DNA from 3 places in the Streptomyces sp. NPDC092296 genome. Region 3 is predicted to be linked to each of the others. Evidence: riboswitches for the same ligand, from Rfam matches in the RefSeq annotation. Region 3 holds a riboswitch; each other region holds the start of a gene.
What was found. A riboswitch is a leader RNA that binds a small molecule or an ion and turns the genes downstream of it on or off. The one in region 3 is predicted to bind thiamine pyrophosphate.
Positions count from the first base shown of each region.

Region 1: it holds a riboswitch for thiamine pyrophosphate, as region 3 does, so the genes downstream of both, thiC (phosphomethylpyrimidine synthase ThiC) here and thiO (glycine oxidase ThiO) in region 3, are expected to answer to the same signal.
Region 2: it holds a riboswitch for thiamine pyrophosphate, as region 3 does, so the genes downstream of both, ACIQGZ_RS01985 (purine-cytosine permease family protein) here and thiO (glycine oxidase ThiO) in region 3, are expected to answer to the same signal.

Region 1 is NZ_JBIVRB010000001.1:340,321-350,419, forward strand. It holds gene ACIQGZ_RS01560 (SigE family RNA polymerase sigma factor) at 133-687, shown strand; gene ACIQGZ_RS01565 (hypothetical protein) at 759-1,514, shown strand; gene ACIQGZ_RS01570 (YibE/F family protein) at 1,565-2,848, opposite strand; TPP riboswitch at 2,941-3,050, shown strand; gene thiC (phosphomethylpyrimidine synthase ThiC) at 3,044-4,843, shown strand; gene ACIQGZ_RS01580 (hypothetical protein) at 5,551-5,823, shown strand; gene ACIQGZ_RS01585 (class IV adenylate cyclase) at 5,852-6,391, shown strand; gene ACIQGZ_RS01590 (hypothetical protein) at 6,541-7,368, opposite strand; gene ACIQGZ_RS01595 (hypothetical protein) at 7,567-8,463, opposite strand; gene ACIQGZ_RS01600 (metallophosphoesterase) at 8,706-9,950, opposite strand; gene ACIQGZ_RS01605 (LacI family DNA-binding transcriptional regulator) at 10,089-10,099, opposite strand, start outside.
Region 2 is NZ_JBIVRB010000001.1:429,307-439,405, reverse strand. It holds gene ACIQGZ_RS01990 (S1C family serine protease) at 1-772, opposite strand, end outside; TPP riboswitch at 938-1,068, shown strand; gene ACIQGZ_RS01985 (purine-cytosine permease family protein) at 1,091-2,455, shown strand; gene ACIQGZ_RS01980 (glycerophosphodiester phosphodiesterase) at 2,564-3,463, shown strand; gene ACIQGZ_RS01975 (ATP-binding protein) at 3,665-4,303, shown strand; gene ACIQGZ_RS01970 (DUF5926 family protein) at 4,458-5,453, shown strand; gene ACIQGZ_RS01965 (bifunctional DNA primase/polymerase) at 5,791-6,483, opposite strand; gene ACIQGZ_RS01960 (PP2C family protein-serine/threonine phosphatase) at 7,432-8,850, shown strand; gene ACIQGZ_RS01955 (aminopeptidase P family protein) at 8,996-10,099, shown strand, end outside.
Region 3 is NZ_JBIVRB010000003.1:207,270-217,368, reverse strand. It holds gene ACIQGZ_RS11405 (carbohydrate ABC transporter permease) at 1-856, shown strand, start outside; gene ACIQGZ_RS11400 (GH1 family beta-glucosidase) at 910-2,265, shown strand; TPP riboswitch at 2,370-2,483, shown strand; gene thiO (glycine oxidase ThiO) at 2,477-3,640, shown strand; gene thiS (sulfur carrier protein ThiS) at 3,637-3,879, shown strand; gene ACIQGZ_RS11385 (thiazole synthase) at 3,883-4,680, shown strand; gene pknB (Stk1 family PASTA domain-containing Ser/Thr kinase) at 4,727-6,691, shown strand; gene ACIQGZ_RS11375 (sulfite oxidase-like oxidoreductase) at 6,717-7,358, opposite strand; gene bfr (bacterioferritin) at 7,551-8,030, shown strand; gene ACIQGZ_RS11365 (bacterioferritin-associated ferredoxin) at 8,040-8,291, opposite strand; gene ACIQGZ_RS11360 (class II 3-deoxy-7-phosphoheptulonate synthase) at 8,499-9,842, opposite strand.

The DNA of each region.
Region 1 (10,099 bases), on a different contig from region 3:
TCCGCACGAGCCACAGGGAGCACCGTGCCATCGACCGCAGTGAGGGAGCCCGCCGTCCGCGCGGGCACGACCGGGCCACCGATCCGACCGCACACACCCGGACGGCAACGGCCGCACCCGGGCGCCGCAGGGGTGGAGGCCGACATCAGGACCGCGACCAGCACCGGGAGCGCCGACACCGGCGCCGCCCCGGACTTCGAGGCATTCGCCGCCGCCCGCTGGACCCGGCTGGTCCGCACCGCGTACCTGCTCACCGGCGACCACCACGAGGCAGAGGACCTGGTCCAGGCGACCCTGGCCAAGGTCTACTCCGGCTGGGACCGCATCCGGCGCCTGGACAACCCCGACCTGTACGTCCGCCGGGCGCTGGTCAACAACAACGTCAGCCGGTACCGCCGCCGCCGGGTGACCCAGCTGCTGATGCCCCGGCTGCCCGACCGGGCGGCGCGGGACGGCGCCCAGGACCGGCTGGAGCAGCGGTCCGCGCTGCTCACCGCACTGGCCTCGCTGCCGCCCCGGCAGCGGGCCGTGGTGGTGCTGCGCTACTGGGAGGACTTCGGGGAGCAGGACACCGCGCAGGTGCTCGGCTGCTCCCCGGGCACGGTGAAAAGCCAGGCCAGCCGGGCGCTGGCCAAACTGCGCAGCCATCCGCAGCTCGCCGACTACGCGGCGGAGGCGGCCCGATGACCCGATACCCGATGACCCGATACCCGATGACGCGATCCCCGATGACCCGTTATAAGGAAGGACCCGCAGGCATGGAGACCAACCCGGGCATGGACATCGGTACGGACGGCCACGGCCACGGCGGCGACCAGTCGGCCGACGGGGACCGGCTGCGGTACGCCCTGGCCACCGAGGCCGAACTGCTCACGGTCGCACCGGTCCCGCTCGCCCGGGTGGTCCGGCGCGGCCGGGGCGTCCGGGCGCGGCGGCGCACCGCCGTCGCGCTGGCCGTCGCCGCCGTGGTGGCGACCCCGGTCGCGCTGGCGGTCGGGCTGCGCGGCGGCGCGGCCGACCCGGTCGACCCGGTGGCCGCGGCCACTGTGGCGGATCAGCCGTCCGTCGGGGCCGCCGCCGCACCGGGCGCCACCGCCGGCCGGTCGGCGGCCCCGACGGTGCGGGTGGTCGCGGAGGGGAAGCGGTTCGCGGTGGGGCTGGGGCAGCGGATGTACCTGACCCGCAGTGAGCGCTGCCTGGTCGAAGGGCACGGCCGGCCGGAGTGCAAGAGCGTCGGGGACGGCAACCAGCAGGCGGGCAGCGTCAGCCTGCAGACCCTGGGCGACAGCCGGCGCGCCCTCTACACGCCGCTGTACATCGGCCCCGCCCGGGTCGCCCGGATCACGGTGGCGGTGGCCGGGCGGACGCTGGACGCCCAGGTGGTCACCCTCCCCGGCCGCCCCGGCTACGCCAGCGGCTATGTGGTCGGGCCGACGCTCGACAAGGACGCGAGGCCCGGCTCCGTGGTCGTCACCGTCTACGACCAGGCCGGCCGGATCGTGGCCCGGCTCTGACGGACCGGGCCGGGCCCGCCGTACGTGACGGCTACCGCCGTATGCGACGGCTACCGCCGTACGCGGTGGCGGGCCCGGCCCGTGCCCGCCCTGGGTACGCCGGTCCCCGGGGCGGGCACCGAGCCGCCCGGCACCCGGTCGCGGGAGGCCACCAGGGCGGCCAGCGCCGTGGTCACCGGCACCGAGGCCACCAGGCCGATACTGCCCACCAGGGTGCGTACGATCTCCTCCGCAACGATCTCGCTGGTCGCCACCGTGCCCACCCCCCGCTGCGAGATGGAGAACAGCAGCAGCAGCGGCAGCGCGGCGCCCGCGTACGCCATCACCAGGGTGTTCACCGTCGACGCGATGTGGTCGCGGCCGATCCTGATGCCGGCCCGGTACAGCTCCCGGGCGCCCAGCCCCGGGTTGGCGGCCCGCAGCTCCCACACCGCCGAGGTCTGGGTGACCGTCACATCGTCCAGTACGCCCAGCGAACCGATGATCACCCCCGCCAGCAGCAGCCCGTCCAGCCGGATGCCCGGATAGAGCGAGTGCACCAGCGCCGTCTCGTCCGAGGTGTTGCCGGTCAGCTTGGTCAGCCCGATGAACAGCTCGCCCAGCACCCCGATCAGCGCCAGCGAGGAGAGGGTGCCGATCACCGCCACCGAGGTGCGGGCCGACAGCCCGTGGCAGAGGTAGAGCGCCACCAGCATGATGGCGCTGCCGCCGACCACCGCCACCAGCAGCGGATTCTGCCCGTGCAGCACCGCGGGCAGGATGAACAGCGCCAGCACGGCGAAGCTCGCCACCAGCGCCACCAGCGCGGTCAGCCCCCGCAGCCGGCCCACCGCGACCACCGCCAGCGCGAAGATCCCGGCCAGCACCGCCATCGGCAGCGCCCGGTCCGCGTCGGCGATGGCGTAGCGCAGGTCGGCCGGCGCGTCCGGCGAGTCGGTGAGGATCACCTTGTCGCCCGCCGACCAGCGGCCGTTCCCGTCCGGGGGCAGCGTCTGCCGCACCGTACGCCCGGCGTTGTCACCGCTGGTCAGCCGCACCGACACGCTGGTGCAGTCCTGCTTGCCCGCGTCCCCGGTGCACGGCGCCTGCGCGGTGGCGACCACCGTGCCGTGCACCGTCCTCTGGTCGAAGCCGACCCCGGCGGGGCCCGCGCTGTGCGGCGGCACACCCCCCGGCCAGAGCACCACCAGCCCCGCCACCACCGCCACCGCGAACGGCACCAGCACCGCCGCGATCACCCGCCGCAGCCGCGCCGAAGCGGGCGCCGCCGGGCCGTGGTGGTGGGCATGGCCGTGGCCGTCCCGGTGCGGGTGCTGCTCGTCGACGTCGGCCACGGGATGTCCTTCCGGGGTGGGTCGACACCAAGGGAACCACGGCCGGGCCCCCTGGCGGTGCGCGGCGCCGGACGGCTACGGTGGGGCGCATCTGATGCAGACGCGGGAGCTCGGAGCACCGGGCTGAGAGGGCACTGAACGCTGTGCCGACCGCAGAACCTGACCGGGTAATGCCGGCGTAGGGAGCAGGGTCCGATGACCACGCACGAAGCACAGCAGCACGACCACGACCGGAACCGGTCCACCGGCGCCACCGGGTACCCGACACCCGCCTGGCACAAGGCGTACCGCACCGGCTCGCGCCCCGACCTGCGGGTCCCATACCGCGAGGTCCACCTCGGCAACGGCCGTACGGTACCGCTGTACGACACCTCCGGGCCATACGGCGACCCGGCGTACGAGACCGACGTACGGCGCGGACTGCCCGCGCTGCGCGACGGCTGGATCAGGCAGCGCGGCGACGTCGAGGAGTACCAGGGCCGCGCGCCCAAACCCGAGGACGACGGTCTGCGGCCCACCGCACCGCGCGGCGGCCTGCGCAACCTGGACGCCGTCTTCCCGGGCCGCCCCCGCCGCCCGCTGCGGGCCCGCGACGGGGCCGCCGTCACCCAACTCGGCTATGCCAAGCGGGGCGTGGTGACCCCCGAGATGGAGTTCGTCGCACTGCGGGAGGGCATGGACCCGGAGTTCGTCCGGGACCGGGTCGCCCGAGGCCGGGCCGTCATCCCGGTCAATGTGAACCACCCCGAGGTGGAGCCGGCCGTCATCGGCACCGACTTCCTGGTGAAGATCAACGCCAACATCGGCAACTCCGCCGTCACCTCCTCCATCGAGGAGGAGGTGGAGAAGATGACCTGGGCCACCCGCTGGGGCGCCGACACCGTCATGGACCTCTCCACCGGCCGCAACATCCACACCACCCGCGAGTGGATTCTGCGCAACTCCCCGGTCCCGATCGGCACCGTCCCCCTCTACCAGGCCCTGGAGAAGGTCGACGGACGGGCCGAGGAACTCGACTGGGAGGTCTACCGCGACACCGTGATCGAGCAGTGCGAGCAGGGCGTCGACTACATCACCGTGCACGCCGGGGTACTGCTGCGCCACGTACCGCTCACCGCCCGCCGCAAGACCGGCATCGTCTCGCGCGGCGGCTCCATCATGGCCGCCTGGTGCCTCGCCCACCACCGGGAGAACTTCCTCTACACCCACTTCGAGGAACTCTGCGACATCCTGCGCGCCTATGACGTCACCTACTCGCTGGGCGACGGTCTGCGGCCCGGCTCCATCGCGGACGCCAACGACGACGCCCAGTTCGCCGAGCTGCGCACCCTGGGCGAACTGGGCCGGATCGCCCGGGAGCGGGACGTCCAGGTGATGATCGAGGGCCCGGGGCACGTCCCGATGAACAAGATCCGCGAGAACATGGACCTCCAGAAGGAGATCTGCGACGAGGCGCCCTTCTACACCCTCGGTCCGCTGACCACCGACGTCGCCCCCGGCTACGACCACATCACCTCGGGCATCGGCGCCGCCATGATCGCCTGGTGGGGCACGGCCATGCTCTGCTACGTCACCCCCAAGGAGCACCTGGGCCTGCCCGACCGGGACGACGTCAAGACCGGCGTCATCACCTACAAGATCGCCGCCCACGCCGCCGACCTCGCCAAGGGCCACCCCGGCGCCCAGGCCTGGGACGACGCCCTGTCCGACGCCCGCTTCGAATTCCGCTGGGAGGACCAGTTCAACCTGGCCCTCGACCCCGAGACGGCCCGCGCCTTCCACGACGAGACCCTCCCCGCCGAACCCGCCAAGACCGCCCACTTCTGCTCCATGTGCGGCCCGAAGTTCTGCTCCATGAAGATCAGCCGCACCATCAACGAGACCTTCGCCCCCGACACCCCGGCCACCGAGGCCGAGATCGCCGCCGGCATGCTCGCCAAGTCCCGCGAGTTCGCCGCCAACGGCAACCGCGTCTACCTCCCCCTCACCGACTGACACCAGCCCGTTGAGTTCACTGCGCTGGGAGGCAGGAGGGGCTTCCCAGCGCAGTGCTTCGCCGGCGGGCCGTACAACCCCGATCGCCTGCCTCGATGGCGGAGCCACGGGATCGTTCGAGTCGGGACGGGCTCACGCCTTCTGGCGCGCGACTTCGCCGGACCGTTGGTTGAGCTGGCGGACGACCCGGCTGGTCAGGTGGGGCGTGAGGCCCTGCCGGAGTGCCTTGAGGTGCTCGTCCCCGCGCACCGAGCTGGTAGCCCGTTGGCGTGCACGCGGCCTTGCTCCTGGCACGGCAGTTGGTCGGGGAGAAGCTGGTGAATCCGTCCTCCTTGAACGCCTGGGCCTCGCCCAGTAACCAAAGGGCGCGACACGACACCGCCCCGTCATCCCAGCCTCCTCACTCGGGGAGCGCATGATGAAGCTCGGAACGTTCGTCACGATCGACGGCCTCAGCGCCGGCGGCAAGAGCACCATCGCACCCGTCGTCGCCCAACTGCTCGGGGCAGCGCACATCACAGACGACCTGCCGACGTTCCCGCATATGCGGCGGGAGGTGGATGATTCCCGCAACGTCGCTGCTCGCTACCACTGGTGGATGATGGCCAACCATCTGAAGTCCGAGGAAGGTCAGGGCGGCCGTCGAGACGGGTCGGTCGGCGGTTCTGGAGAGCTACTTTCCCCGGACGATAGCGACCCACCAGGCGATGGGGCACGACAGCGAGCCGGTCTACCCGAACGGCGTCCTGCTGCCCGACGTGGCTGTCCTCCTTGTGGTGGACGAGAAGACGCGCCGAAGTCGCCTGCTCCAGCGTCAGGAGAGAGGCGCGTTCGGCTACTGGCACCAGCGCGAGGAGCACAACGTCGCTACCACGGTGACCAGCTACGAGCGGTTCGGCCTCACGGTCGTGGACGCCACCGGATTGACGCCGCATGAGGCCGCTGTCGAGATCGCCGGCATCGTTCGCTCCGTCACCTGAACTCTCCCACAGCGAAGGGAACTCCAGCATGACCACTGAAGTCGAGTACGAGGCGAAGATCCTCAATGTCGACCCGGAGGAGATCCGGGACGTGCTCGCCACAGCCGGTGCCGGCCACCTGGCCGACCGACTTCAGCGGCGCTACGTCTACGACATCCCCGGCAAGGCCGGCACCTGGGTGAGGCTGCGGGACAACGGCAGCACCGTAACCCTGTGCGTCAAGGAGATCCTGGACCACGACGCCATCGACGGAGTGACGGAGACCGAGACCATCGTCGGCGACTTCGACGCGACGAACGCCATCCTCGCCAAGCTCGGATACGAGCCCCGGGCCTATCAGGAGAACCGCCGTTCCTCCTGGTCGCTGAACGGCGCCTCCATCGAGATCGACCACTGGCCGCTCATCCCCCCGTACCTGGAGGTGGAGGGCAACAGCGGACGGCACGTCCACGACACGGTCCGCGCGCTCGGCCTGTCTGTGAACGACCTCACCAGCGAGAACACCACGGCGGTCTACCGCCGGTACGGCATCGACATCGCGTCCATCCCCCGCCTGACGTTCGAGTGACAGGGAGGGCCCAGTGCCCGTGAAGTCGGGGGAGCTGAAGCTGGGGTGGAGGCGGTGGCGGTCGGCACTGATGACGCCGAGCACCTGCGGGAGCCGCGTGGCGGACTGGAGCACGCTGGGGTCCTCCTTACCTACCGGCAGCTCCTGCGTCAGTCCGCCTGAAGCTCCTTCACCACCTGCTCCGCCAGCGCGCGGGCCCCTTCAAGGTGGGGGTCCTCGGGATGCGCGTACGGCCCGAGGATCTTCGCCGCGACGAACAGCGTCATCAGCTTGCCGTCCCGGCTCGCGAAGTCGGTGCTCCGCTCGACGCGGACGCGATCGGCCAGCGCCGGTACGGCGAGCGACGCCGCCCACAACGTGGCGGCGTCCAATCCGCGGGGGGCCATGCCCCAGTCCTCCCAGTCGAAGATGCAGAACTCGGGTGCCGTCACGTTCGCCCAGTTCAGATCCGCATGCGCCGGGCACCACTTTCGCACCGTCGCATCGACGCGCGGAAACACCTGACGGACCGTCCGTTCCACCAGATCCTGGTCGATCGTCTCCGTGTCCGGAGTGGCGATCCGGTTCGTCCGCTGCCGCGCGAGCGCATCCAGTGAGGCGTTCAGCTGCGCCCACCAGCCGGAAGACAGTGCCGGATCGTTCGCCACGACTGCGGACCCCACCGGTTCGGACCGCAGGAGCCCGGTCTCGTCAGCCCGCCACATCGCCGGCTCGGCCTCGTCTCGCCACGCGATGCCGGCCAGCCACCTGGGCTTCGCGATGCCGCTCAGCGCCTCGGCCGAAGGTGTGCCGTCACCGCCCTGGGTGCCGATCCGATCCAACCCGCGCCGCTCGATCCGAACCCATGTGCCGCGCTCGGTGCGGGCGCCCACGGACCGACGCTTGCGGACCACCGTCGCCCGATCGAGCCGGGTCCCCAACGCGGTCTCGACCCGTTCCAGCACCTCGTCAACCGGCACCCGGCGCAGATCTGTCATGGAACGACGGTAGCGAGACCCAGTCGAGTCGGAGGTGCTTCACGGTCTCGTTCGGCCCCGGTTCTCGCAGCGGCTCGGGCGACAGCCCCGACGCCCTGGCGGAGGCGCCGATCGGCAGCAGCTCCGTGCCCACGGTCCTCCTCGGGTCGGGCCGCTCCGCCCGAGTCCCAGGGGAAGGTCAACCGGCGGTTGGGCGGGTCAGTTGGGGCCGGGGGCGTCGGTGGGGGCGCCGTCGTAGTCGGGGCTGGTGAAGTCGGGGGAGCTGAAGCTGGGGCTGGAGTATTCGGGGGAGGAGAAGGTGGTGTGGGCGCGGTCGCGGCGGGGGGTGGGCTCGGGGCCGGGGCTGGTGTAGCCGGGGCTGGTGTAGCCGAGCCGGGGGCGGCGGCGGACCAGGTCGACGCCGGTGGCCGCGTTGATGGGCGGTTCGGCGCCGGTGGCAGGGCGGTCGGTGGCGGTTCGGGTGGGGGTGTCCGCTGCGAGGGTGAGGTGGAGGAAGGGCAGTATGCCGTCGTCCATGAGTGCCGCCTTCCAGGCGTCCCGGGTGGTGGCCAGTTCGGCGTGCAGCCGGGGGTCCTGGCCGTCGGGCGGGGCCGAGCTGTCCCGCAGCGCGGTGATCAGCAGTCCGATGACACCGGCGACCATGGCGACGGCGCCGACGGCGAGGGCCACCCAGCCCGCGGTGATCAGCGCGTCCGCGAACACCAGCCGGGGCTTGGCGGCGCGCAGGCTGTAGCCGAGCAGCAGGAAGATCAGCGCGGCGGCCCAGGCCAGGATCGGCGCCAGTACGGTCAGCACCGGCAGGGCCCCGGCGCCGTTTCCCGCAGTCGGCCGGGCGGCGGCGCCCGCCACGCCGTGCGGCCGGACGGCGCCGTCCCGGACGCGGTCACGCAGCGTCGTGTACTCGTGGTACTCCACGGCCGCGGCGGCCGCGATGCCGCCGATCTCGGCCAGTGCCCTGGTGCGGAGTTGTTCGGCGTTCAGGTGCGCGCCGGGCGCCCGCAGCGCCTGGCGGATGCCGTCGGCGCGCAGCGCCTGGTCCAGGACCCGCTCGAAGTCCGGTCGGTCTTCTGGCCGCAGGTGCGGAGCGGTGTTCATCTTGCCCCCCGATTGCTCCGTCAGGGTGAGGTGGTGGTTCTGCCGTCTCGGCGTCTGGGGTGCGGGATCTGCGGTCTGCGTGGGTGGGGAGCTGCGGCTGCGCAGGCCGGTGGCGGCCTGCCGGTCCGGATCGGGTGGGTGCGCTGCCCGGGGCCTCGACGGTTGTCTCGATGGTAGGGCGGCGACCTGACGGGTTAACAGTCCGTTTCCGGAACTTCGGCCTCACCGGGCACCGCCGCCGGTCACTCCAGGGGCAGCCGCGCGACCAGCAGCCGGCCGTCCATGGTGACGCCGCCGTCCATGGCGACGGCCAGCTCGTCGGCGTACACATGGGGGCCGGTGATCCGGAGCGGCGGTCGGCCGTCCTCGCCGGGGGCCTCGCCGGTGAGGTACGGGATGGGGCTGTGGCCGTGGACGACGCGGTGGCCGCCGTACGCCTCCAGCAGCTCGCCCGCTGCCGCCGGACCGGCCTCGCCCCGGAAGGCGAACCGCCGGGTGAACCGGCGGAAGCAGTCCCACCAGCCGTCGGCGTCGTCGGAGGCGAGCAGTTCGTGGACGGTGTCGTTGACCTCGTCGATCGACGCGCCGTACTCCAGGTACGCCGTGGTGTCGGAGTGCAGCAGCAGATGGCCGTCCTCCAGCGCGACGGCGGGCAGCCGGGAAAGCCAGCGGATGTGGTGCGGCTCCAGGCGGTCCATGTCGTTCTGCTGGCCGCCGTTGAGCCGCCAGGCGGCCAGGAAGGACGCGGTTCCGGCGCTGGACTGCACCGGCTCGTCGGCGTAGCGGTGGGCACCGAGCAGCAGCAGTTCGTGATTGCCCATCAGGGCGCGGCAGTAGCCGCCGGCCGCCGCCGCCTCGGCGGCGAGCTGCATCACCAGGTCGATGACGCCGATGCCGTCCGGGCCCCGGTCGGTGAAGTCGCCCAGGAACCAGAGCCGGGAGCGCGCGGCCGACCAGTGGCCGTCGGCGTCCACCAGGCCCTGCTCGTACAGGGCGGCGCGCAGCTCGCCCAGGTAGCCGTGGACGTCGCCGACGGCGTAGAGCGGGCCGACGGGGGCGGTGTCGGCGGGCTCGGGGAGCGGGTCGGGCGCACCGGCCGGGGGCGCCGCGGACACCGGGGCGCCCAGGTCGAGGGTGGGCGGGTCGGTGGGCTCGAAGGGGGGCCGGCCGGGTGCGTCCGGGTCGAAGCCGGACGCCGTCGCGCCGCCGCCGGCCTCGAACCAGCCCCGGACGGTCGAGGACTCCCCGGAGTGGACCGCGCCTTCGGCGGCGCCGCCCGGCCCGCCGTGCCCCTGGCCGCCGTGACCCTGGCCGCTGTGCCCCTGACTGCCGTGCCCCTGGCCGCCGTAGCCGGGGCCGGCCCACGGCTGCTGCGGACCGCCGTGGTCGCCGCTCTCGTACCCGTACGACAGCGGGTCGAGGGCCAAGCGGGCTCGGGGGCCTGTCTCCGGCAGCTCAGGCCCGGGGAAGCGGTCCTCGGGTGTCATTCGCCCATCATAGGAAGCTCGATCTCCCGGCGTCCGCACCTGGGCCGCATCCGATGGTTCCGGCTTGCGGTGCCGTCCGGTTCGATGTCGTGATTTGTCCGGTATCGAGGGAGGTCCTGCGGTGGTGCCGGGCGTGGCTCAGCCTCCGT
Region 2 (10,099 bases), on a different contig from region 3:
TGCCGCCGTTGGCCGCCGGGGCGACCACGTGGTTGTTGGTGAGGATGTGGCCCTCGGTGTCGTACACGAAGCCGGTGCCGGTGCCGGACTCCTGGGAGCCCTCCGCCTTGATGGTGACGGTGCTGGGCAGCGCCTTGGCGGCGATGCCCGCGACGCTGGTGGGGGCGCGGTTCAGGGCGGCCTGGTCGACGGTGGAGGAGATGGTGGTGCTGCTGCCGACGCTGCCGGAGTCGGAGTTGCCCGACACCAGGGCGCCGATCCCGCCGCCGATGCCCCCGGCGGCGATGGCCACCGCCGCGACCAGCGCGATCAGCCCGCCGTTGCGGCGGCGGCGCGGCTTGCCCTCGGCGGTGGCGCCGACCGGGTGGTCCGCACCGCCGCCCCAGCCGCCGACCGGGTGGCCTGCGCCGAACGGGTGAGTGCTGGGCGGCGGCCAGGCCGCGCGGTCGGCCTCCGTCTCAACGGCGGCCGCGGGACCGGCACCGTACGGCGCCGCGCCCGGCATGGCCGGCGTCTGCGGCGGCGGGTACGCGGACAGCGGCTGCTGTGCCGTGGCGCCGGGGTCGGCCGGGGCGGGCGGCGGCGGGTACGCGGCCGGCGGCGGAGGGACGGCCGCGGACGGCCCGCCCACCGGGGCGACGGGCGGCGCACCGGCGGACGGCACGGCGGGCTGCTGCGCCGTACGGTCGGGAGCCGGACCCACCGCGTCCTGGCCGCCGGCGGGCTGCGCCCCCTGCGGCCCGGTGAACCCACTCTCGTGCTCGGTGCTCACGGACGACCTCCATGGATGACAGGACCTTGGGACACAGCATTTCCCATCGCCCGTCTGAATGCCGTAAGCAGCACACCCGTGCGGATGGTGGGTTCCTTAGCCGGGGCTGATCTCCGCAGGCCCCGGCCTTGGCCTGGCGGCCCGGTACGCCTAGCATGGCGTGTCGAACTGACACGCGGGAGCTTGGACCTCGACCAGGCTGAGAGGGCACCGGTCGGCCGTACAGGGCCGAGGGGGTGCCGACCGCCGGAACCTGACCGGGTAATGCCGGCGTAGGGAGCATCGGCCGTGACGGCTTCATCGTCCTCGCCTTCGGGCATGTCCACCTCCACCCTGCCCGCCCCCGGGCCGGACCACCCCGGCGGCGAGGCCCCGCTGGTGCTGGACACCACCCCGCCCCGCCCACTGGGCTTCCGCGACCAGGCGGCCTTCTGGGCCAACATGGGCATCAGCCTGATCGGCTTCAGCAGCGCGGCGACCGTACTGGGCACCGGCACCGGCACGCTGTCCTTCGCCGCCGCCGCGACCGCGATCGTGGTCGGCACCGCCGTCGGCACCCTGATGCTGGCCGTCGCCGGGGTGATCGGCGCCCGCACCGGCGCCCCCGCCATGGCGGTGCTGCGCGGCCTGTTCGGCACCCGGCTGTCGTACCTGCCGACGGTGCTCAACATCGTGCAGTGCGTCGGCTGGGGCGTGTACGAGCTCACCGTGATCGCCATGGGCGCCGAGGCGATGACCCACGGCCGGGGCTGGCACTGGCTGTACGTGGTGGCGGCGGGCGCGGTCACCACCGCGCTGACCATCCGGCCGCTGGGCGCCATCGCGCTGCTGCGCCGGTACGTGGCCGTGGCGGTGGGCGCCGCGATGGTGTACTTCACCGTCCAGCTGGCCCGGCAGGGGGTGCCGGACCCGGGGGCGGGCAACTGGCACGGCTTCCTGGGCGCCACCGACTACGTCCTGGCGGTGTCGATCTCCTTCGTACCGCTGGCCGCCGACTACACCCGGCACTCGCGGACGCCCGGTGCCTCCTTCTGGGGGACCTTCTCCGGCTACACCGTGGCGCAGGTGTGGTGCTTCGTGCTCGGGCTGATGGCGCTGCTCCAGGCGCACGGCGACAGCTCGCGGATCTTCGACACCTTCCTCGGGGTCACCGCCGGGTGGGCGTTCTTCGCGGTGCTGGTGCTGCGCGAGGTGGACCAGTCGTTCGCCAACGTCTACTCGACCGCGATGTCCGTCCACAACCTCTTCCCCAGGGTGGACCGGCGGGTGCTGACCGTCGGGATCGGCGTGCTGGTGACGGCGCTGGCGGTGCCGGTGAAGGAGTTCGGCAGCTGGTACTACGGCTTCCTGGGGCTGATCGGCTCGGTCTTCGTGCCGCTGCTGGCCGTGCTCGCGGTCGACTACTACCTGGGGCGCGGCCGGCGCGGCGGCTGGGACCTGTCCGAGTCCGCCCCGGGCCGGCCGCTGATGCTGCTGCCGTGGCTGCTGGGCTTCGCGACGTACCAGTTCCTCTCGCCGTCCGACATCGGCGGCTGGTGGGCCGGCTTCTGGGACCACGTCCACGGCTGGGCGCACTTCACCCCGCAGGAGTGGACCTCCGCCTCGCTCTTCGCCTTCCTGGTGCCCGCCCTGGTCACCTGGGCGCTGACGCCGCTGACCCGGCGGGACGCGGGCCGGGCGTAACCCCCGGTCGTACGGGCGTCGCCGGACGTTCACCCGGACGTCCACCGGGCCTCGCCGGGGCGCGGCGCGGCCGCCCGTACGCTGGGACGGGTGAGGACAGCCCCAGCCATGGCAGCCGCGGCGGCGCCGCCGGTGCCGCTCGCCGTACCCAACCGCTCGACCGTCCGGGTGGTGGCCCATCGGGGCTCCTCCGGCGCCGTCCCCGAACACACCCTGGCGGCCTACCGCCGGGCGATCGAGGAGGGCGCGGACGCGCTGGAGTGCGATGTGCGGCTGACCGCCGACGGCCATCTGGTCTGCGTGCACGACCGCCGGGTGGACCGCACCTCCAACGGGCGCGGGGTGGTCTCCACCCTGGAGCTGGCCGACCTGGCCGAGCTGGACTTCGGCTCCTGGAAGGACGAGGCGCTGCCGCCGGAGGAGCCGGAGGCGCCCGACCGGGCCCCTGCACCGGCCGGTACGGGGCCGACCGGTACGGGGCCGGTGGCCGATCCGGAGCGGTCCGCGGTGCTCACCCTGGAGCGGCTGCTCGAACTGGTCGCGGACGCCGGGCGGCGGGTGGAGCTGGCCATCGAGACCAAGCACCCGACCCGTTACGCGGGCCGGGTGGAGGCCGAACTGCTGCGGGTGCTGCACCGGTTCGGGCTGGCGGGCACCGATCCGGCGCGGGCCGGGGAGCGTTCCCCGGTGCGGATCATGAGCTTCTCGCAGTTGTCGCTGCGCCGGGTGCGGCAGGCCGCGCCGAGCCTGCCCACCGTCTTCCTGATGGAGCGGCTGCCGCTGCGCTTCCGGGACGGCTCGCTGCCGCCCGGGGTGTCGATCGCCGGGCCCGGTATCGACCTGGTGCGGGCCAATCCGGGGTTCGTGGCCCGGCTGCACCGGGCGGGCCACCGGGTGCATGTGTGGACGGTGGACGACCCGGCCGACGTGGAGCTCTGCCTGCGGCTCGGGGTGGACGCGGTGATCACCAATCGACCGCGCGAGGTGCTGGACCAGCTCGGCCGCTGAGCGTTTAGGCGCTGTTCCGGGCGGTGGATGGGTGCATTCCTCTTCTACGACAATGCGTAATCATCGGATGACCTGTCGTGGAAACCGCCATGTCTGTCTTCTTACGACTTGGGGTGATCGCCCGCATCCTGTTTCCGCCGCATTCCGGGTGGGCATTCACCATTCGGCATGCGCAGGCATGCGGCGAAGGAGGTATCGGGGGTGTCCTTGGTGATGGCGCAGGATGTGCCGACTTCGTCGACCATGGCCCTGCCGCACGGGCCGGCCAGCGTCAGCACCGCGCGGCGCCGCCTGCGCCGGGAGCTGCGCGACCGGGAGGTGCCGGACCCGGTGGTGGACGACGCGGTGCTCATCCTCTCGGAACTGCTCAGCAACGCCTGCCGCCATGCGCGGCCGCTGGCCCCGCTGCTGGACCTGGACAGTTCGGCTCTGGACAACTCGGCCCTGGACAACCCGGTCCTGAACAATTCGGCGCAGGGCAACCCGGCGCAGGGCAACCCGGCCGGGGCGGTCCCGGTGCGCGGCGACGACGCCGAGGATGTCGGCGGGGTGCTGGTCCGCTGGCTGGTGCAGAGCGACGGGCTGCTGACCCTGGAGGTCGTCGACGGCGGCGCACCGACCAGGCCGCGCAGCGCCCGGCCCTCGCTCACCGCGCGCGGCGGCCGGGGCCTGAGCATCGTCGGCCGACTGGCGGCCGACTGGGGGGTGCGCGACGACGCGCCCGGCGAGGTGACGGTCTGGGCGGTACTGCCGGTACGGGCCCGGCACGCCCGGCGCGGCGGCCCCACCGTGACGCCGCTCTCCCCCGCCGACCGCAAGCCGGCCGACCGGATCGCCTGACCCGTCCTCACCCCACGGCGACGGCTCACCTCCCGGCGACGGCCGCCACCGGCGCCGTACGCGCGGCGGAGCGGCCCCTTGACCCGGGCACCCGGCTACGCTTCCGGGCGGAAAGCATCGCCGACAGCGTCACCGCATTGGGGAGACCCGCACCATGGCCAAGAAGGCCGCCGACAAGGCATCCCAGCGCAAGCCCGCCGCCGCACCGCAGGCGACCGCGGCCGACCCGGGGTCGATCCCGGTCGTCGGCGCCCGCGAGCCCTGCCCCTGCGGCTCCGGCCGCCGGTACAAGGCGTGCCACGGCCGGGAGGCCGCGCACGCCGTGCAGCAGCTGGTGCAGCGTCCGTTCGAGGGGCTGCCGGGCGAGGCCGACTGGGTGGCGCTGCGCGAGCTGGTGCCCGCCGCCACCGCGCCGCTGACGCTGCGGCAGGGCCTGGCGGCCGACGGCGAGGTGCCGTCGGTGACGCTGGCCACCGTGCTGCCGATGGCCTGGCCGGCGCTGCGCCGCGCGGACGGCGCGATCCTGCTGGGGCTACAGACGCAGTCCTCGTCCGGCGATGTCAGCCGGGACCTGGCCGACGCCCTGGAGCAGGCGCTGGCGACCGAGCCCGGCAACCCCGTGCCGCCGCGCCGCCCGGCGCCGGGCGGTCCGCGCCTCCAGGACCTGCTGGACCTGTCGGCGCCGCTGGAGCCCACCGTGCACAGCGGGTTCGAGTTCTGGTTGGAGGACTCGGAGGCGGCCACCGGTGAGGTGGCGGCGTCGCTGGAGCGGGCGAACGCGGCGGTCATCCCCACCGAGCAGGTGCACGGGCTGGACTCGGCGTACTGGTGCGGGACGCCGGAGAAGAACCACCTGCGCTGGGTGATGACCCACCCCGAGGAGGAACTGCTGGACGCGCTGGCCCGACTGGCCTCCGCCGGTGAGGCCTCGCTCGGTGAGGGGACCAGGCTGGTGGGCTCGTTCCGGGCGCACGGGCTGACGGTGCCGGTCTGGGACCTGCCGCTGGAGATGTCGGCGGCGGACTGCGAGAAGCCGGCCGCCGCCTTCGCGGAGCGGCTCGCCGCCGTGCTGGCCGCCCCGGAGCCGCTCACCCCGGAGCAGCGCCGGACGCGGGCCGGTCTGGTGAACCGTCAGATCACGCTGGGCTGATCCCTGACCCCTGAACCCTGACCTGACCCTTGACCCCGGCCCGCCGGGCGGCCGCTCCGGGGGCGGCCCGGCGAGCGGCCGGTGTCACGGCGAAATAGGCTGGAAATCCGGCGGGTCGGAGCCGGGTCGGAGTGATTCTGGTCACATTTCAGCCGGGCGCCCGCAATTCAACGGGCGTACGCCCCCGGGGGAATTTGCGGATCGCCCGATCCTTGTTACCGTTTAAACAGCCCGGTCGCTGGTGCATCCCCCGTCGCCAGCGGCCGGGCGCTCTACGTTCCGGCCGTGTCCATACCGGCCGCCACTCCCCGCCGCCCTGCCCTGCCGTGCCGCACGCTCAGTACGCCAGTCGGCTGCCGTCCGGTGTCGCGGTGCTCGCCGCGACCAGCGCCTCCAGCAGGTCCCCGACCCTGGGCAGCCACGGCACGCCGCCCGGCCCCGGCACCGGCGGCCGCTCCCAGTGCACCTGGCCGCTCCCGGTGCGGGACGGCGGCAGCACCACGTACCCGCCGGGCCCGTGGTAGCGCAGCGAGGTCGGCACCCAGTCCTGCCGCACCAGCAGTTCGCCCAGTTCGTCGAAGCTGTACGGGGCGACCAGCAGCACATGGCGGGTGGCCGAGGCCGCCACCGGGCCGGTGCGCACCCGCAGCGCGTCGAAGTAGTCCAGCACCCGGGCGCCGGCGGCGGCCGGCAGGCTCACCGCCGCGACGGCGCCGCCGGTGGCGACGACGATGGGGGCGTCCGGCCGCTGGGACCACCACCAGCGGACCATCTGCGGATCGGTGGTGGCCGCGAGCAGCGGCGGGTCGTAGGGATGCGCCCCGGGGACCGAACAGTCGGCGCGCGGGCAGACGCAACTGCGGGCCGCCCGGTCACCCCGCTCCGCCCGGTCCGGGAAGCGGTCGCGGAGCTGGCGCGGCTGCACGCCCGCGCCCGGCACCACGGGCCATCTCCACTGCTCCGCACACGTCAGGGCCGCAGCCGGCAGTGCCGACCTGCTCCTCCGTCGCCTTCCGAGGATCTCGCGCATGTGCGCTCGTTCCTTTCCCGTGACCGTTGAGGATCGGACAGTGACAAATGGGACGACTTCGCAAGAGCACGCAACCGTAAGCGCACCATGGCCGACGCCGACTTCGATACGTGGCGGGGGGTGGCGAATGGTGGCGAATGCACACCGGCACCGCCGTCGGGGTTTTGCCGCCCGCCGTCCGGGGGATGCTTCGGGATTTCTCCTTGCGGCGGACGCCCTCCGGAGGATGCGAAGGGCGGTACGGCTCAGGAGGGGTGGGCCCTCCCGGCCGCGATCCGCTCAGCCGATGACCTCCCGGCCGAGAATCCCTCAGCTTCGGGAGTGACGTCGCACGCCGTGCGCTGGTTCCACCGTATGGATGACTGATACCCGGTTGTCCGCAGGTCGCACCTGTGCGTGGTACCGGGTCGGACCGGGCGCGCCCCGCCGGACACCGCCGCCGAACGCCCGTGCCCATCCGTCCCGCCACGCTCGCTCCGTCCGCTCGATCGCGCCTGCCCGGCCCCCGCTGCTTCGCCTCTCCGCTGTCGCGCGGTCCACGCCGCCCGATCGGCCGGCGCGACCGGAGCGACCGGAGCGGCCGATTGCCACCGCCGATCGGCCGCCGGGGGCCCGGCCGGCCGAAGACCCTCCGGGAGCTGGAATTTTGCGGAGCAATGCATAGCCATTCACACATACCGGAGTGATCATGCGAACCCATGCTTTTCGGCCAAGTTTTCGGAGCCGGGACACCAGCGATCCGGCAGCACCGCAGTTCTGGACATGCCCCGACCGGCCTGTGTAGAAGTGGGGTCATTAATTGCCTTATGGCATGACACCGGGGTGCAAAGTGACTCTTTTCACCGCGTCGGAGCCCACCGCCCCGCGCTGCGGCACCCATGGCACCACCACCCCCGGCCCCGGGCCCCGCGCCCGCAGCGCCGGGCGGCCTCCGGAAGGGCGGACGGCATGACCGGTACGCATCCCACGCCCACCGGCGCCGGTCCGGGCGGCGGCCCCGCCACCGCCGGCCCCGCCACCGCCGACCCCGACCCCGCCACCGCCGACCCCGAGGCCGCCCCGCCCCGGCGGCCGGGCCCCGCACCCGTGACCGCCGCACCCATCCCCGCCGCGCCCGGCGCCGCCCGGGACCGGCCCTGCGCCGACGCCGGGCTGCACGAGCACACCGAGCGGCTGGTCGGCAGCCGGGGCCTGGACGCCCTGCTGCACACCGTGCTGGCCGGCGGCGCCGCGCTGCTCGGCGCCCGGCGCGGCCTGCTGGTCCTCGACTCCTCGCACGGCGACGCGGTCGGCCTCGGCCTGGACCGCTCCTGCCGGGGCGCCCTGGAGACCGTCCCCCGCGACAGCGGCCCCTACGCCGGGCTGCTCACCGCCGCCGACCGCCCCCGCCAGGTGCTGCACCCCGACCTCGCCGCCGCCCCCGGCCTCGACCCCCGCTACCGGGCCGTCGCCGCGCAGCTCGGCATCGGCGCGTCGCTGGCGCTGCCGCTGGCCACCGCCGAGGACGGCCCGATCGGCGCCGCCGTCTGGTTCTACGACGAACCGGCCGAACCCGCCGAGCGCCGCTGCCGACTGGCCCGCCGCTACTGCGCGCTGGCCGCCCCGCTGGTCGCCCGGGAACTGACGGCGCAGCGGCTGCGCCACGACCGCGACGCGCTGCGGCGCGGGCTGCTGCCGGACCGGCTGCCCCGGGTGCCCGGGGTGCGGCTGGCCGCCCGCTGCGTCCCGGCCGCGCCGGACCGTTCGGCGGGCAGCGACTGGTACGACGCCGTCGCGCTGCCGGAGGGCGCGCTCGCCCTCACCGTCGGCAGCGTCTGCGGCGGCGGCACCGGCGCGGCCACCGCGATGGGCCGGCTGCGCGCCGCGCTGCGGGCCTACGCGGTGCTGGAGGGCGAGGACCCGGTGGCGGTGCTGGGCGATCTGGAGCTGCTGCTGAAGACCACCGAGCCGGCCCGCTCCGCCACCGCGCTCTACGCCCATGTGGAGCCCGCCGAGCGGCGGATCGCGCTGGCCGGGGCCGGGCACTGCCCGCCGCTGCTGGTCAGCGGCGGCGGGGCGAGCTTCGTGGAGACCTCGCTGTCCGCGCCGCTCGGCATGCTGAGCTGCTGGGAGGCGCCCGGGGTGGAGCTGCGCGCCGAGCCGGGGGACCTGCTGGTGCTGTACACCGAGGGCCTGGCCCGGCGCTGCGGCGGCAGCCTGGACGCCGGGCAGGCCCGGCTGCGGGCGCTGGCGGCGGACGCCCCGCGCGAGGTGCGGGCCGATCCGGAGCTGCTCTGCGCGCAGTTGCTGGCGGGCTGCCCCGCGCCGGACGGCGGCGACGGGCGGGACCGCGACGATCTGGTGCTGCTGGCGGCCCGCTTCGACTGACGGCCCGCCGCCGGACGGCCGTACGTCCGCCCACCGCCCGAACGGCCGATCGGATGCCGCGCCTACCATGGGAGGGCCGCCCGCCCGCCCCTCCGAGACCCGGTGTGCGCAGCCGGGCGGTCGACGACGCGAGGAGGCGACGCACGTGACCCAGGACCGCACCCCGGCGGCGGCTGAGAACCCCGAGTCGGCCCTGCCCGACGAGGGCGAGCAGCCGATCAAGGGACGCAAGAACGGCCTCTACCCGGAGGTCTCCGACGAGCTCGGCGAGCTGATGCGGAGCGACTGGGCCGACACCGAGCTGCGCGACCTCCAGCCGATCGAGCAGGCCGGATACGCCGCCGAGCGGCGGGCCGCGCTGTCGGCGCGCTTCCCCGGCGAGCGGCTGATCGTCCCGGCGGGCAACCTCAAGACCCGGTCCAACGACTGCGACTACGTCTTCCGGCCGTCCAGCGAGTACGTCCACCTGACCGGCGACCAGACCCAGGACGCGGTGCTGGTGCTGGAGCCGCGCGCCGGCGGCGGCCATGACGCCACCGCCTATCTGCTGCCGCGCTCCGACCGGGAGAACGGCGAATTCTGGCTGGACGGCCAGGGCGAGCTGTGGGTGGGCCGCCGGCACAGCCTGGCGGAGGGCGAGCAGCTGCTCGGCCTGGCCTGCCATGACGTCCGCCGGGTCGCCGAGGAGGTCCGGGCCGCCGCCGAGGCCGCCCCCGTCCCGACCCGCATCCTGCGCCACCATGACGCCGCGCTGGAGGCCGCGCTCGCCGAGCTGGAGCCCGACCGCACCGAGCAGCGCGCCGACCCGGAGACGCCGACCGCCGCCGAGCAGCGCGACGACGAGCTCAAGGTGTTCCTCAGCGAACTGCGGCTGGTCAAGGACGACTGGGAGGTCGGCCAGCTGGCGGCCGCCTGCGACGCCACCGTACGCGGCTTCACCGACGTGGTACGGGAGTTGGCGCAGGCCGTCGCCACCTCCGAGCGCTGGATCGAGGGGACGTTCTGGCGCCGGGCCCGGGTCGAGGGCAATGACGTCGGCTACGGCTCCATCTGCGCGGCGGGGCCGCACGCCACCACGCTGCACTGGGTGCGCAACGACGGCCGGGTGCGGCCCGGCGAGCTGCTGCTGCTGGACGCCGGGGTGGAGACCAGCACCCTCTACACCGCCGACGTCACCCGCACCCTGCCGATCAACGGCACCTTCAACGCCCTCCAGCGCCGGATCTACGACGCGGTGTACGACGCCCAG
Region 3 (10,099 bases):
CGCGGTCCCCTCCGCGATGGCGGCCCCCGCCTCCTTCCGGTGGACCCGGCGGGTGCTGCTCACCCTGCTGGCGGTCTTCACCCTGGCGCCGGTGCTGGTGATGATCACCTCGTCGCTGAAGCCGCTGCGGGACGTCCAGCAGCCGTTCCGCTGGATACCGAGCGGCTTCACGATCCGGCCGTACATCGACATCTGGCACACCGTCCCGCTGGGCCGGTACTTCATCAACTCGCTGGTGGTGTCGATCAGCTCGACCGTGCTGTCGGTCGTGGTCGCGATCCTCGCCTCGTACGCGGTGAGCCGGTACCGGTTCGCGGGCCGCCGGGTCTTCACCACCACGGTGCTCTCCACCCAGATGTTCCCCGGCATCCTCTTCCTGCTGCCGCTGTTCCTGCTCTTCGTCAACATCGGCCAGAGCACCGGGCTCAACCTCTACGGCAGCCGGACCGGGCTGATCCTCACCTATCTCACCTTCTCGCTGCCGTTCTCCATCTGGATGCTGGTCGGCTACCTCGACTCCATCCCGCGCGACCTGGACGAGGCCGCACTGGTGGACGGCTGCGGGCCGGTCCGCGCCCTGATCCAGGTGATCGTCCCGGCCGCCCGGCCCGGCATCATCGCGGTCAGCGTGTACTCCTTCATGACGGCCTGGGGCGAGGTGCTGTTCGCGTCGGTGCTGACCAACGAGGACACCCGCACCCTCGCCGTCGGGCTCCAGGGCTACGCCACCCAGACCGACGTGTATTGGAACCAGGTCATGGCCGCCTCGCTGGTCGTCAGCGTCCCCGTCGTCGCGGGCTTCCTGCTGCTCCAGCGCTACCTGGTCGCCGGACTCACCGCCGGAGCCGTCAAGTGACACCCGCGCCGGCGGACACCCGGCGCCGAACGACCCTCATCGAAAGGCCTGTTGTGAACGACCTGAGTGCTCTGCCCGACGACTTCGTCTGGGGCGCGGCCACCGCCGCGTACCAGATCGAGGGGGCGGTGAACGAGGACGGGCGATCTCCGTCCATCTGGGACACGTTCTCCCACACTCCCGGCAAGGTCGCGGGCGGCGACACCGGGGACGTGGCCTGCGACCACTACCACCGCTGGCCGGAGGACGTCGGCCTGGCCAAGGGCCTCGGCCTGGACGCCTACCGGTTCTCCATCGCCTGGCCCCGGGTGATGCCGCAGGCCGGCGGCCCGGTCAACCCGGCCGGCCTGGCGTTCTACGACCGGCTCACCGACGCGCTGCTGGAGGCCGGACTCACCCCCTTCCCCACCCTGTACCACTGGGACCTGCCGCAGGTGCAGCAGGACCGGGGCGGCTGGCCGGAGCGCGAGACGGCCGAGCGGTTCGCCGAGTACGCCTCGGTGGTCGCCGGCGCCCTCGGTGACCGGATCACCCACTGGGCGACCCTCAACGAACCGCTCTGCTCCTCCTGGATCGGCCACCTCGAAGGCCACATGGCCCCGGGGCTGACCGACCTCACCGCCGCCGTCCGCACCTCGTACCACCTGCACCTGGGCCACGGCCTGGCCGTGCAGGCGGTCCGCGCGGCCTGCCCCGGCGCCCAGGTCGGCATCGTCAACAACCTCAGCCCGATCGAGCCGGCCAGCGACAGCGACGCCGACCGCGCCGCCGCGCTGCGGGCCGACGGCCACACCAACCGCTGGTGGCTGGACCCGATCCACGGGCGCGGCTACCCGCAGGACATGGTCGAGCTGTACGGGGTGGACCTCCCGATCCGCGCGGGGGACCTGGAGACCATCGCCGCACCGCTGGACTGGCTGGGCCTGAACTACTACTTCCGGCAGATCATCGCGGACGACCCGACCGGCCCGGTCCCCTACGCCCGGCAGCAGCCCGGCCCGGACCCCCGGCGCACCGCGATGGACTGGGAGGTGCACGGCCCCGGCCTGGAGGAACTGCTGGTGCGGCTCTCCGAGGAATACGGCGCCCAGCGCGTCTACGTCACCGAGAACGGCTCGGCGTACCAGGACACCGTGGGCCGGGACGGCTCGGTGCACGACCCCGAGCGCACCGCCTACCTGGAGGAGCACCTCGCCGCCTGCGCCCGCGCGGTCGCCCGGGGCGTCCCGCTGGCCGGGTACTTCGCCTGGTCGCTGCTGGACAACTTCGAGTGGGCGTACGGCTACGACAAGCGCTTCGGCCTGGTCCACGTCGACTACGACACCCAGCAGCGCACCGTGAAGAGCAGCGGACACCGCTACGCCGAGCTGATCGCCGCGCACCGCGCGCGGACCCGGCAGGCCGACTGAGCCGCGCCGGGCCCGCCGCCGGCGGACGGCCGGCCCGGTGCACCCACCCGCCGCCCCGTGGCAGGCCCCTTCGGGCCCGCCACGGGGCGGCGCTATGGTGGGAGGAGCATGAACACGGGAGCCCGGCGCACCGGGCTGAGAGGGAGGCTGCGGCGGCCTCCGACCGTCCGAACCTGATCCGGGTCATGCCGGCGAAGGGAGCATCCGAATCTTGGCACGCACGCATGCCGACGTCCTGATCGTCGGCGGTGGGATCATCGGGCTGGCCGTCGCCTGGCGCACGGCGCAGCGCGGCCTCGCCGTGACCGTGCTCGACCCCGACCCCGGGCACGGCGCCGCGCAGGTGGCGGCGGGGATGCTGGCGCCGGTGACCGAGCTCCAGTACGGCGAGGAGCCGCTGCTGCGGCTGGGGATGGCCTCCAACGCCCGGTACGCCGACTTCGCGGCCGAGCTGGAGCAGGCGTCCGGCCTGCCCACCGGCTACCGCGCCTGCGGCACCCTCGCGGTGGCGCTGGACGCCGACGACCGGGCGGAGCTGCGCGAGCTGTACGACTTCCACCAGCGGCTCGGGCTGGACTCCGGCTGGCTGACCGGCCGGGAGTGCCGCCGCCTGGAGCCGATGCTCGCCCCCTCGGTGCGCGGCGGCCTGCATGTCGCCGACGACCACCAGGTGGACGGCCGCCGGGTGGGCGCCGCGCTGGTGGCGGCCTGCCGCCGCGCCGGGGTCACCCTGGTGGCGTCGGCCGCCGCCCGGCTGACCGTGGCGGACGGCCGGGCGGTCGGCGCACTGGCCGAGGACGGCACGGAGTTCACCGCCGACCAGGTGGTGCTGGCGGCGGGCAGCCGCAGCCATCTGCTGCCGGGGCTGCCGGACGGCGTGCTGCCGCCGGTGCGTCCGGTCAAGGGGCAGGTGCTGCGGCTGCGGGTGCCGCCGGTGTACGCGCCGTTCCTCTCCCGCAATCTGCGCGCGGTGGTGCGCGGCCGGCACATCTACCTGGTGCCGCGCGCCGACGGCGAGCTGGTGATCGGCGCCACCGTGGAGGAGCTGGGGCACGACACCACGGTCACCGCCGGCGGCGTGTACGAGCTGCTGCGGGACGCCCATGAGCTGCTGCCCGGCATCACGGAGCTGCCGCTGGTGGAGACCGGCGCCGGGCTGCGGCCGGGGTCGCCGGACAACGCGCCGCTGCTCGGCCCCACCGCGCTGCCCGGCCTGGTCGCCGCGACCGGCCACTACCGCAACGGGGTGCTGCTGACGCCGGTCACCGGCGACCTGGTGGCCGAGTACCTGGCCACCGGCCGGCTGCCCGAGCCGGCCGTCCCCTTCCTGCCCTCCCGCTTCACCCGCGACACCCTTCAGGAGGCCCTGCGATGAGCCCGTACGACAGCCCGGGAGCCGCTGCGGCCCCGCAGATCGCCCTCTCGGTGAACGGCGAGCCGCGCCGCGTCCCGGCCGACCGGACCCTGGCCGAGGTGGTGGCCACCGTCAGCGCCGCGCCCGCCGGGGTGGCCGCCGCCGTCAACGAGGCCGTGGTGCCGCGCGGCGCCTGGCAGGCCACCACGCTGGCCGACGGCGACCGGATCGAGATCCTCACCGCGGTGCAGGGAGGCTGAGCCATGGCGGACGACACACTCACCATCGCCGGGACGACGTTCACCTCCCGGCTGATCATGGGCACCGGCGGCGCCCCCAGCCTGGAGGTGCTGGAGCAGGCGCTGCGGGTCTCCGGCACCGAGCTGACCACGGTGGCGATGCGCAGGGTCGACCCGACGGTCAAGGGCTCGGTGCTGGAGGTGCTGGCCCGCAACGGCGTCCAGGTGCTGCCCAACACGGCCGGCTGCTTCACGGCGGGCGAGGCGGTGCTGACCGCGCGGCTGGCCCGCGAGGCGCTGGGCACCGACTGGGTGAAGCTGGAGGTGGTGGCGGACGAGCGCACCCTGCTGCCGGACCCGGTGGAGCTGCTGGACGCGGCCGAGACGCTGGTCGACGACGGTTTCACGGTGCTGCCGTACACCAATGACGATCCGGTGCTGGCCCGGCGGCTGGAGGAGGTGGGCTGCGCGGCGGTGATGCCGCTGGGCTCCCCGATCGGCTCCGGGCTCGGCATCCGCAACCCGCACAACTTCCAGCTGATCGTGGAGAGCGCCGGGGTGCCGGTGATCCTGGACGCGGGGGCGGGCACCGCGTCCGACGCGGCGTTCGCCATGGAGCTGGGCTGCGACGCGGTGATGCTGGCGTCGGCGGTCACCCGGGCCCAGGACCCGGCGCTGATGGCCGATGCGATGCGCCGGGCGGTGGAGGCGGGGCGGCTGGCCCGGCGCGCGGGGCGCATCCCGCGCCGGTTCCACGCCGAGGCGTCCTCGCCGTCGGCGGGCCGCGCCGAGCTGGACCACCGGGAGATGCCCGCCTTCTGAGCGGCCGCCATGCCGGGCTGTCCCCGGGCGCCTCTAGACTCCCCTCGTGGACACGACCTTGCACGACCCGCTCATCGGAGCGCTGCTCGACGGCCGCTACCGGGTCGAGCAGCGGATCGCCGTGGGCGGCATGGCCACCGTCTACCGGGGCACCGACACCCGTCTGGACCGGGTGCTGGCGCTGAAGGTGATGCACCCCGCGCTCGCGGCGGACGCCGAGTTCACCGGCCGTTTCATCCGCGAGGCCAAGGCGGTGGCCCGGCTGGCGCACCCCAATGTGGTCAATGTCTTCGACCAGGGCGCCGACGGCTCCCGGGTCTTCCTGGCGATGGAGTACGTGCCGGGCTGCACGCTGCGCGATGTGCTGCGCGACCGGGGCGCCCTGTCCGCGCGGGCCGCGCTGGACATCCTGGAGCCGGTGCTCGCCGCGCTGGGCGCCGCCCACCGGGCCGGTCTGGTGCACCGCGACGTCAAGCCGGAGAATGTGCTGATCACCGAGGGCGGCCTGGTCAAGGTCGCGGACTTCGGCCTGGTCCACCCGGTCGCCGGGGACGCCGCGAGCGGCAGCGCCACCCCGCTGGGCACGGTGCTCGGCAGCGTCTCGTACCTCTCCCCCGAGCAGATCCGGCAGCAGCCCGCCGACCCCCGCTCGGATGTGTACGCCTGCGGCATCGTGCTGTACGAGATGCTCACCGGCCGCAAGCCGCGCACCGGCGGCTCGCCCACCGAGATCGTCCGGCAGCACCTGGCGGAGGACGTGCCGCCGCCCTCGCTCGCCGTCCCCGGGCTGCCGCCCGAGCTGGACGCCATCGTGGCCGCCGCCACCGCCCGCGACCGCGAGCGCCGCCCGTACGACGCGGTGGAGCTGCTGGCCGCGCTCCAGCGGGTGCGCCGCACGCTGACGGCCGAGCAGCTGGACGCCGAGCCGCCCGCCTCCACGTACCACACCCCGCAGTACTCCACCAGCGAGCCCACCACGCGGCTGCCCGCGACCGCCGCGCCGCCGTCGGCCGGCCCGGAGCGGACCGGCGCGGAGCGGACCAGCGTGCTGGAGCTGCCCCCCGAGCTGCTGACGCCGCGGGGCCGCCCGTACGACGAGCCCGCGCCGGCCGCCCGGCCCGGTCGGCGGCGGTGGCGGCGCGGCCCGACGCTGGCGGCGGCGGCCACCGCGCTGGTGCTGGTGGTGGGCCTCACCACCTGGCTGCTGTCCGCCGCGCTGTACGCGACCACGCCCAGCGTGCTGGGCCTGACCCGGCAGGCCGCCGTCGCCCGGCTGGACGCGGCGGGGCTGAGCGCCGACTTCACCGAGGCGTTCAGCGAGACGGTGCCGCGCGGCGAGGTGATCGAGAGCCGCCCCGAGCCGGGCGCGCGCACCCGCAAGGACCACCCGGTCAAGGTGGTGCTCTCCGGCGGCCCGGAGCGGATCGCGGTGCCCGGTGTGCTGGGCAAGCCGCTGGCGGAGGCCAGGAAGCAGCTGACCGGCGCCGGTCTGGCCCCCGGCACCACCACCGAGGAGTACAGCGACTCCGTCGCGGAGGGCGCGGTGATCAGCAGCGAACCGGCCGCCGGGAAGCGGCTGGCCCGGGAGACCCCGGTCTCGCTGGTGGTCAGCAAGGGCCCGGCGCCGTTGCCGGTGCCGCAGGTCGTCGGCCTGCCGCTGGACCAGGCCCAGGCGGCGCTGGCCGAGCAGCACTTCACCGTGCAGATCAGCCCCGACCAGGTGTACTCCGACACGGTCGACGCGGGCTCGATCGCCGCCCAGGACCCGGCGGACCGGGCCGGTCCCGGCGCCACCGTGACGCTGACCGTCTCCAAGGGCCCGCAGCTCTACCCGGTGCCGGACGTCCGGGGCAGGAACGAGGCCGACGCCACGGCCGCGCTGCGGGAGGCCGGGTTCCAGGTGCGGGTGGTGCGGCTCAACCCGTTCGGCACCCCCACCGTGCGCAACCAGGACCCGGGCGGCGACGCCCGGCGGCCCAAGGGCACCACGGTCACCCTCGTCCTGCTCTGAGCCCACCCGGGGGCACGCCCGGCGGTCACATCTCGGGGCCGTCGCCCGGCCGCTCCTGGTAGGAGTAGCGCTGCTCCGCCCAGGGGTCGCCGATGTTGTGGTAGCCGCGCTCCTCCCAGAAGCCCCGGCGGTCGGCCCGCATGTACTCCACCGCCCGCACCCACTTGGGGCCCTTCCACGCGTACAGGTGCGGCACCACCAGCCGCACCGGGAAGCCGTGCTCCACGGTCAGCGGCTCACCGCCGCGATGGGTGGCGAACAGGGACCGCCGGTCCGCGAAGTCGGCCAGCCGCAGATTGGAGCTGTAGCCGTACTCCGCCCACACCATCACATGGGTGACATCGGGCGCCGGCGGCACCAGCTCCAGTACGGTCCGGGTGGCCACCCCGCTCCACTCGTTGCCCAGCATGCTGAACCGGGTCACACAGTGCAGATCCCCGTGGACCGTCGTCCTCGGCAGGGTCGAGAACCGCTCATGGTCCCAGCTGTGCTTCTCACCGGAGGCGGTGGCGCCGAAGACCTGGAACTCCCAGCTGAGCGGCTTGAAGCGAGGCACCGGCCCGTAGTGCAGCACCGGCCAGCCGCGCTGCGGACGCTGGCCCGGCGGCAGCCGGGGGTCGACTGCCTCGGGCCGGGGGCGCTGCTGCTGGTGTTCGAACTGGCCCATGCCCCCATGGTGACAGAGCGGGCGATGGACTCCCCTACCGCCCCTGACCACCGCAGAACCACTCGAACGCACTGAAACACACCGAACACGGTGAGTGTGCACTTACTGGAAGTTTCGCCACACCGGGTGCCACGATGCCCCCAGCCGCCGCACCCCGGCCGCGACATCCCCGAAGACGTGGAGCGTGCACCCATGCAGGGCGACCCAGAGATCATCGAGTTCCTCAACGAGCAGCTGACCGGCGAACTCACCGCGATCAACCAGTACTTCCTGCACGCCAAACTGCAGGAGCACCACGGCTGGACCAAGCTCGCCAAGTACACCCGGCACGAGTCGTTCGACGAGATGAAGCACGCCGAGATCCTCACCGACCGGATCATCTTCCTGGAGGGGCTGCCCAACTACCAGCGGCTGTTCCATGTGCGGGTCGGGCAGACCGTCACCGAGATGTTCCAGGCCGACCGCCAGGTCGAGGTGGAGGCGATCGACCGGCTGCGCCGGGGCATCGTGGTGATGCGTGCCAAGCAGGACATCACCTCGGCCAACATCTTCGAGGCGATCCTCGCCGACGAGGAGGACCACATCGACTACCTGGACACCCAGCTGGAGCTGGTGGAGAAGCTGGGTGAGCCGCTGTACCTGGCCCAGGTGATCGAGCAGCCGGACAGCTGACCGCGCCCGCTACGCCGCCTCGGCGCCGCCGCTGACCGCCGCCGCCCCGGGCTCCGGCAGGCCGAGCCGGGCGGCCAGCCGGGAAGTGGGGCACGGCCGGGCGCCGTGGTGGCCCAGCAGCGCCTGGATACGGCGGACGCAGGAGCCGCAGTCCGTCCCCGCCCCGCAGCCCTTGGCGATCTCCCGGGGAGTGGCCGCCCCAGCGGCGATCTCGCGCTGGATGCGCTGCTCGGTGACCGCGTGGCAGCTGCAGACGTACATCGTGCGGTCTCTCCCTCGCGGCACTCAGCCAAGGCTTGCCTAACTGGACTGAGGTTCACCTTACCTGGACCCTTCGTATGCGAAAAGCCCCCTCGGGCACCGGTCGCCCGGTTCCGAGGGGGCCTTCGTCACACTCGTGCCGTCACACTCACGCTGTCACACTCGTGCCGTCACACTCCTGCCGTCACCCGAGGGCTCGGCATGGCCTCACGGCGCCTGCCGGTACATCTCCGCCACCAGGAACGCCAGGTCCAGGGACTGGCTGCGGTTGAGGCGGGGGTCGCAGGCGGTCTCGTACCGCTGGTGCAGGTCGTCCACGAAGACCTCGTCGCCGCCGCCGACGCACTCGGTGACATCGTCGCCGGTCAGCTCGACATGGATGCCGCCGGGGTGGGTGCCCAGCGCCCGGTGCACCTCGAAGAAGCCCTTGACCTCGTCGAGCACATCGTCGAAGCGCCGGGTCTTGTGGCCGGTCTCCGCCTCGAAGGTGTTGCCGTGCATCGGGTCGCAGATCCAGACCGGCCGCGCGCCGGAGGCGGTGACCTTCTCCACCAGGTTCGGCAGCCGGTCGCGGACCTTGCCCGCCCCCATCCGGGTGATGAAGGTGAGCCGGCCGGGCTCCCGCTCCGGGTCGAGCCGCTCGATCAGGGTGAGCGCCTCCTCCGGGGTGGTGGTCGGGCCCAGCTTCACGCCGATCGGGTTGCGGATGCGCGACGCGAACTCGATGTGCGCGCCGTCCAGCTGCCTGGTCCGCTCACCGATCCACACCATGTGGCCGGAGACGTCGTACAGGTCGCCGGTGCGCGAGTCGGTCCGGGTGAGCGCCGTCTCGTAGTCGAGCACCAGCGCCTCGTGCGAGGAGTAGAACTCGACCGTCTTGAACTCCTCCGGGTCGATCCCGCAGGCGTGCATGAAGGCCAGCGCGCTGTCGATCTCCTTGGCCAGCGACTCGTAGCGCTGCCCGGCCGGGGAGTTGCGCACGAAGTCCTGGTTCCAGGCGTGCACCTGGCGCAGGTCGGCGTAACCGCCGGTGGTGAAGGCGCGCACCAGGTTCAGCGTGGCGGCGGAGGCGTGGTACATCCGCTTGAGCCGCTCCGGGTCCGGGATGCGCGACTCGGGGGTGAACTCGAAGCCGTTGACCGAGTCGCCCCGGTAGACCGGCAGCGTCACCCCGTCGCGGGTCTCGGTCGGCTTGGAGCGCGGCTTGGAGTACTGGCCCGCGATCCGGCCGATCTTGACCACCGGCACGGCGGCGGCGTACGTCAGCACCACCGCCATCTGGAGCAGCGTCTTCAGCTTGTTGCGGATCTGCTCGGCGGAGACGCCGTCGAACGCCTCGGCGCAGTCACCGCCCTGGAGCAGGAACGCCTCGCCGCGCGCGACCGCACCGAGCCGGGCGCGCAGCTGGTCGCACTCGCCCGCGAAGACGAGGGGCGGATAGGAGGCGAGCTCCGCAAGGGACTTGCGCAGCGCCTCGGAATCCGGCCATTCAGGCTGCTGCGCCGCGGGCAGGGACTGCCATGTGTGCAGATCGTTCACGGTCACGTGCACCAGGCTACGGCCTGCGCGGACCGTTCCGTCCCCGCCGCCCGAGGACTGAGACACCCGATGGACATCCGCGCGGACCCTCGGCGGCACGGCCGCGATCCGCTACAGTCGGGCGCATGAACGCGCCGCACACCTTCTCCTGGTGGTGGACCGTCCCCGAGGCGGCCCACTGATCGCGCGTCCCTGACGACACGACGGCCGCCCCTCGGGGCGGCCGTCGGCGTCTGTGGCGGCGGCCCTCCCCGGACAGCGGAACCCAC